2 regions of the Micromonospora sp. WMMD723 genome follow, and region 1 is predicted to be linked to the other one. Evidence: predicted binding sites of a transcription regulator. Region 1 holds the regulator's gene; the other holds the start of a gene.
The links. Region 1 encodes HrcA, which represses chaperone genes, less so after heat shock. Its sites were predicted from a motif close to GGTTNGCACNCTCNNNNNGAGNGTGCNAACC; they were not measured.
Positions count from the first base shown of each region.

Region 2: groES (co-chaperone GroES) is a predicted target of HrcA. The motif match lies at 1,243-1,273, and genes of this name have one in related genera.

Region 1 is NZ_JBMKNR010000001.1:452,626-456,032, forward strand. Features, by position in the region: gene dnaJ (molecular chaperone DnaJ) at 1-918, opposite strand, end outside; gene hrcA (heat-inducible transcriptional repressor HrcA) at 993-2,015, opposite strand; gene ACN261_RS02050 (DUF4870 domain-containing protein) at 2,229-2,831, shown strand; gene hemW (radical SAM family heme chaperone HemW) at 2,923-3,407, opposite strand, start outside.
Region 2 is NZ_JBMKNR010000001.1:1,044,809-1,048,215, reverse strand. Features, by position in the region: gene ACN261_RS04685 (THUMP-like domain-containing protein) at 1-1,057, opposite strand, end outside; gene groES (co-chaperone GroES) at 1,408-1,722, shown strand; gene groL (chaperonin GroEL) at 1,795-3,407, shown strand, end outside.

The DNA.
Region 1 (3,407 bases):
CTGGGTGCCGGCCTTCACGTCGAGGTTCTCGTCGCTGTCCAGCGTCTTGATGGTGAGCCGGGTGCCCAGCGCGGCGGCGGTCATCGGCACGGTGACCCGGCAGTGCAGGTCGTCGCCCTTGCGGGAGTAGACGTCGTGCGGCCGCTCGTGGATCTCGACGTAGAGGTCACCGGCGGTGCCGCCACCCGGGCCGACCTCGCCCTGCTGGGCGAGCCGGATGCGCATGCCGTCCTCCACGCCGGCCGGGATCTTGACGGTCAGCGAGCGGCGGGTCCGCACCCGGCCGTCGCCGGCGCAGGTCGGGCAGGGGTGCGGGATGGTGGTGCCGTAGCCCTGGCAGACGGTGCACGGCCGGGCCGAGACGACCTGACCGAGGAAGGTGCGCTGCACCGACTGCACCTCGCCCCGGCCACCGCACGCCTCGCAGGTCGCCAGGTGGGTGCCGGCTGCGGTGCCCGCCCCGGAGCAGGTGGTACAGAGCACGGCGGTGTCGACCGTGATCGGGGCCTCGACGCCGAACGCGGTCTCGTGCAGGTCCAGTTCCAGCCGCAGGATCGCGTCGGCCCCGGGCCGGGTCCGTGGCCGTGGGCCACGGGCGCCACCGGCCGCGCCACCGAAGAAGGCGTCCATGATGTCCTGGAAGCCGACGAACGGGCCGGCCCCGCCGGGACCACCCGGGCCGCCGGCGCCCCCGCCGCCCGGGGCGAGCGGGTCGCCGCCCAGGTCGACGATCTGCCGCTTCCGGTCGTCCGAGAGGACCTCGTACGCGGCGTTGATGTCCTTGAACTTCTCCTGTGCCTCCGGGTCCGGATTGACGTCCGGGTGGAACTGCCGCGCCAGCTTGCGGTAGGCGCGCTTGATCTCGTCGTCGGAGGCTTCCCGGCTCACGCCGAGAATGCCGTAGTAGTCCCTGGCCACTGCGTTCCGTGTCCTCATGTTCGTCTCGCGTTTGCGCCGGTCGGCGGCCGGAGCCGGCCGCCGGCCCTGACTGGTCAGTTCTGGGCCAGCAGCTCGCCCACGTAGCGTGCCACGGCCCGCACCGTGGCGATGGTGCCGGGGTAGTCCATCCGGGTCGGGCCGAGCACGCCCAGCCCGCCGACGATGGTGCTGCCCGGGCCGTACCCGGTGCTGACCACCGAGGCGGCACGGAGATTGTCGACCTCGTTCTCGTCGCCGATCAGCACCCGGGTGGTGCTCGGCTCCGCCTCGCCGATCAGCTTGAGCAGCACGACCTCCTCTTCGAGCGCCTCCAGGATGGGTCGCAGCGAGCCCTGGAAGTCGAGCAGGCCACCCCGGGTGAGGTTGGCGGTGCCGGCCAGCGCGAGCCGCTCCTCGGTGCGCTCGACCAGGGTCTCCAACAGCACGGTGGACAGGGTGGTCATCGCGCCGCGCAGGTGTGGAGCACTCTCGTCGACCAGCGCCTGCACCAGCGGCGGAGTGTCGGACAACCGACTCCCGACCAGTTTCTCGTTGACCAGCCGGCGCAGGTCGAGGACGTCGTCGGCGGGGACCGGCGCGGCCAGCTCGACCAGCCGCTGTTCGACCCGCCCGGTGTCGGCGATCATGACCAGCATCAGCCGGGTGGTGGAGATCGGGACCAGTTCCAGGTGGCGCACCGACGAGCGGGCCAGCGACGGGTACTGCACCACGGCGACCTGCCGGGTGAGCTGCGCCAACAGGCGTACGGTGCGGTGCACCACGTCGTCGAGGTCGACCGCGCCGACCAGGAAGCGCTCGATGGCTCGGCGTTCGGCCGGGCTGAGCGGTTTGACCCGGGAGAGCCGGTCGACGAAGAGGCGGTAGCCCCGGTCGGTGGGGACCCGGCCGGCGCTGGTGTGCGGCTGCCGGATGTAGCCCTCCTCCTCCAGCACCGCCATGTCGTTGCGGACGGTCGCCGGGGAGACCCCGAGCTGGTGCCGCTCGACGAGCGTCTTGCTGCCGACGGGCTCCTGCGTGGCGACGTAGTCCTCGACGATCGCCCGCAGCACGGCGAGTTTGCGGTCGTCGAGACCCATCTCCCACCTCCTGACGCACGTCGTTGCGGGCGCTGTCACACCCGGGCGAGCACTCTGGCACTCGACTGTAGCGAGTGCCAGTCTACGTCGGCAGTACCGCCACCGATATGATCAAGACGGACCATGACGGCGGGGGCGCTGACGCACGTTCGAGGCCAACCTCACCAGTGTCGCTCTGGTGCACCCTTGCCGGCAGCCCCTACCGTGGCGGGCATGACTGAACCACCTCGCCCTCCCGGCGCGGGCGACGGGTTCCCGCAGGACCCGACCGCGCCCCAGGGCTCGCCATACGAACCGCCCACCGCACCACTGTCCGGCGCGCCGGGCGCTGGCGGGTATCCCCCGCCCGGCGGGTATCCGCCGCCCACCGGCGACCAGCCGCCCGCGGGCGGTTACCCCCCGCCGGGTGGCTACCCCCCGCCCGGTGGCGGATATCCGACCGGCGGCACCTACGGCGCGCCGAGCGGCGGCTACGCCAACAGCGAGGACAAGACCTGGGCGCTGGTCGCGCACTTCGGCGGTGCCGCCGGCGCGCTGATCAGCTTCGGCCCGCTCGGCTTCGTCGCCCCGCTGATCGCCTACCTGGTACGCGGGCAGCAGTCGCCGGCCGTCCGGGCGCAGGCCCTGGCCGCGCTGAACTTCCAGATCCTCTGGTCGATCATCGCGTTCGTGCTGCTCTTCGTGAGCTGGTGCCTGCTCTTCCTGCCCAGCATCGCGGTCGTGGTGATCCAGATCCTGTTCGGGATCATCGCCGGCATGAAGGCCAACGAGGGTCAGGCCTACCGCTACCCGATGTCCACCAGCTTCATCAAGTGAGTCCCGACCGGCCGCTCCCCCGGCCGGTCGGGCACCACCGCCGGCCCCGGCGCGCCCCGGCAGGGTGCGCGGCGGGCCGGCGCGGCCACGCTCAGGGCAGCAGGTCGCGGACCACCGCGTCGGCCAGCAGCCGGCCCCGCAGGGTGAGCACCGCCCGTCCCTGCGGATAGGCCACCGGGTCCAGCAGCCCGTCGGCGAGCGCGCGGGCGGCGGCGGCCCGGCCCGCGTCGTCCAGCACCTCCAGCGGCAGGCCGGAGGCGAGCCGCAGGCGCAGCATCACGTCCTCCGTGTGCGTCTCGGCCGGGGTGAGGATCTCCCGGGCCAGGCCGGGTGAGTGCCCGGCGGCGAGTCGCTGCGCGTACGTCGTGGGATGTTTGACGTTCCACCAGCGCACCCCGCCGACGTGGCTGTGCGCCCCCGGGCCGAGGCCCCACCAGTCGCCGCCGGTCCAGTAGAGCAGGTTGTGCCGGCACCGGGCCGCCCCGCCGCGGGCCCAGTTGGAGACCTCGTACCAGGAGAAACCGGCCGCGTCGAGGGCGTCCTCGGCGGCCAGGTAGCGGTCCGCCGCCACGTCGT
Region 2 (3,407 bases), 590 kb from region 1:
GGGCGTCCGCGTAGAGGTAGGCGATGCTCGGGTCGCCAAGCGTCGCGTCGAGGGTGTCGGCCAGTTCGGCGACCAGGTGCGCCCGGACCACCGCCGGGTCCGGGTCGTACAGGTAGCGCCGTACCGGTCCGACTCCCGCCTCGACGTCACCCGTGCCGGTCAGTTGGTGGCTCCGTTCCGGCGGGTCACCGGGGACGGCCGGCCGGTGGTCGTCGGTCGTCCCGGCACCGGGACCCGTGGGCCGCTCCCCGGGGGTCGCCGGGTCGCCCGCCGGGCGCTGCCGGTCGGCGGGCCCCACCCGCAGCACGGTCGCCCGGCGGGGCACCCCGGCGAGCGGGCCGCCCCACAGGGCCGCCTCGACCAGGTCGCCGTCGACGCTGACCCACTCCGCCTCGGCGTCGGCCGGGATCCGGGCGTGGTCGATGCCGGGAGCCACCTTCACCACCGTGTGCGGCACCCGCGCGGCCAGCCCGGTGACGAAGTCCCACGGCGGCGAGTAGGCGTCCGGGTCGAAGATCCGCCGTCCGGTGCCGGCCCGCCGTCGGGCCGGATCGCAGAAGACCGCGTCGACCCGGGTCACGTCGAACGCCGTCGCGTCGCCGCACTCCACGGTGAACCGCCCGGCCAGCCCGGCTGCCTCGGCGTTCGCGGCGGCCAGCGCGGCGGTGACCGGGTCGGCCTCCACGCCGTAGACCCGGATGCCGGCGCGGGCGGCGGCGAGCGCGTCGGCACCGAGGCCGCAACCCAGGTCGGCGAGGGTGCGCACCCCGGCGGCGGCGAGCCGGGCGGCCCGCCGGTCGGCGACCACCCGGCGGGTGGCCTGCTCCAGACCGGGGCGGGTGAGGAACATCCCGGCCGCCTCCGGGCCGAACTTGCCGACCGCGCGGCGACGCAGCTCGGCCTGGGTCAGCGCGGCGGCGGCCAGCCCGGCCGGCACCCCACGCGAGCGCAGTGCCGCCGCCGCGACCAGCGGGTCGCCGCCGGCCACCCCGGCCGCCGCGGCGAGCGCGGCCGACCCCTCGGCGGTACGCAGCGCGGCGAACTGGTCGAGATCCACCCGCCCATTGTCCGGCCCTCCCGGGAGATCGACTCAGGCGGGCCGATGTCGCGGTGTCCGAGCGGTGTCGTCACCGCAACCTCCCCACCCTTGAGTTGATCATGGCGGGCGGTTGAACGGCGGCGACACGAAGGGCGGCAGATTGGCACTCTCCTTGACGGAGTGCTAGCCGAGGAATAACCTGCGATTAGCACTCTCACCCCGAGGGTGCCAGCGTTCGGGCCGTCCGGCCCGGGTGCTGAACGCCAGGCGGACCGGCACCCGCGACGACGGCCCCGCCCGGTGGCATGTGGCAGATTGACGCTGGTCGGACTCTCGGCCGGCAACGAAACCAAGTACCCCAGGAGGGTATGCCCGTGACTACCGCGACCAAGGTTGCGATCAAGCCGCTCGAGGACCGGATCGTGGTCCAGGCGAACGAGGCTGAGACCACCACGGCGTCGGGCATCGTGATCCCCGACACCGCCAAGGAGAAGCCGCAGGAGGGCACCGTCCTCGCCGTCGGCCCCGGCCGGATCGACGACAAGGGCAACCGCGTGCCGCTCGACGTCAACGTCGGCGACACCGTCCTCTACTCGAAGTACGGCGGCACCGAGATCAAGTACGCCGGCGAGGAGTACCTGGTGCTCTCCGCCCGCGACGTTCTCGCGGTCATCGAGAAGTAACCAACCGATTCCCGTGTCGTCGCCCCGGTCCGGCTCGCCGGGCCGGGGCGACGACGCTTCGAAGGGACATTCATGGCGAAGATCCTGAGCTTCTCGGACGACGCCCGGCACCTGCTGGAGCACGGTGTCAACGCCCTCGCGGACGCGGTCAAGGTCACCCTCGGCCCGCGCGGGCGCAACGTCGTCCTGGACAAGAAATTCGGTGCGCCGACGATCACCAACGATGGTGTGACCATCGCCAAGGAGATCGAGCTCACCAACCCGTACGAGAACCTCGGCGCGCAGCTGGTCAAGGAGGTGGCGACGAAGACCAACGACGTCGCCGGCGACGGGACCACCACCGCGACCGTGCTGGCCCAGGCCATGGTCCGCGAGGGCCTGCGCAACGTGGCCGCCGGGGCCAACCCGACCGGCCTCAAGCGGGGCGTCGACGCGGCGGCCACCAAGGTCTCCGAGTCGCTGCTCGGCCGGGCCGTCGAGGTGGCCGACAAGAAGGCGATCGCGCACGTCGCGACGATCTCGGCGCAGGACGCCACCATCGGTGAGCTGATCGCCGAGGCGATGGAGCGGGTCGGCCGCGACGGTGTCATCACCGTCGAGGAGGGCTCCACCCTCAACACCGAGCTGGAGGTGACCGAGGGTCTCCAGTTCGACAAGGGCTTCATCTCGCCGAACTTCGTCACCGACTCGGAGTCGCAGGAGTCGGTGCTGGAGGACCCGTACATCCTCATCACCACGCAGAAGATCTCGGCGATCGAGGAGCTGCTGCCGCTGCTGGAGAAGGTTCTCCAGAACAACAAGCCGCTGCTGATCGTCGCCGAGGACGTCGAGGGCCAGGCGCTGTCCACCCTGGTGGTCAACGCGATCCGCAAGACCGTCAAGGTCTGCGCGGTCAAGGCCCCCGGCTTCGGCGACCGCCGCAAGGCGATGCTCCAGGACATGGCGATCCTGACCGGCGCCGAGCTGGTCGCCCCGGAGCTGGGCTACCGGCTCGACCAGGTCGGCCTGGAGGCGCTCGGCACCGCCCGGCGCGTCGTGGTCGACAAGGAGAACACCACGGTCGTCGACGGCGGCGGCAAGTCCGCCGAGGTCGCCGACCGGGTCGCCCAGATCCGCAAGGAGATCGAGGCGTCCGACTCCGACTGGGACCGGGAGAAGCTGGCCGAGCGGCTGGCGAAGCTCTCCGGCGGCATCGCGGTCATCAAGGCGGGCGCGGCGACCGAGGTCGAGATGAAGGAGCGCAAGCACCGCATCGAGGACGCGATCGCCGCCACCAAGGCCGCTGTCGAGGAGGGGACGGTTCCCGGCGGCGGTGCCGCGCTGGCCCAGATCCGCTCGGTGCTCGACGACGACCTCGGCCTGACCGGTGACGAGAAGGTCGGTGTCTCGATCGTGCGCAAGGCGCTGGTCGAGCCGCTGCGCTGGATCGCCCAGAACGCCGGCCACGACGGCTACGTGGTGGTGGAGAAGGTCGCCGGCCAGGACTGGGGCCAGGGCCTCGACGCCGCCCAGGGCGAGTACGTCGACCTGGTCAAGTCCGGCATCATCGACCCGGTGAAGGTGACCCGCAACGCGGTCACCAACGCCGCGTCGATCGCCGGCCTCCTGCTGACCACCGAGAGCCTGGTGGTCGAGAAGCCGGAGCAGCCGGAGCCGGCCGCCGCCGGTGGCCACGGCCACGGCCA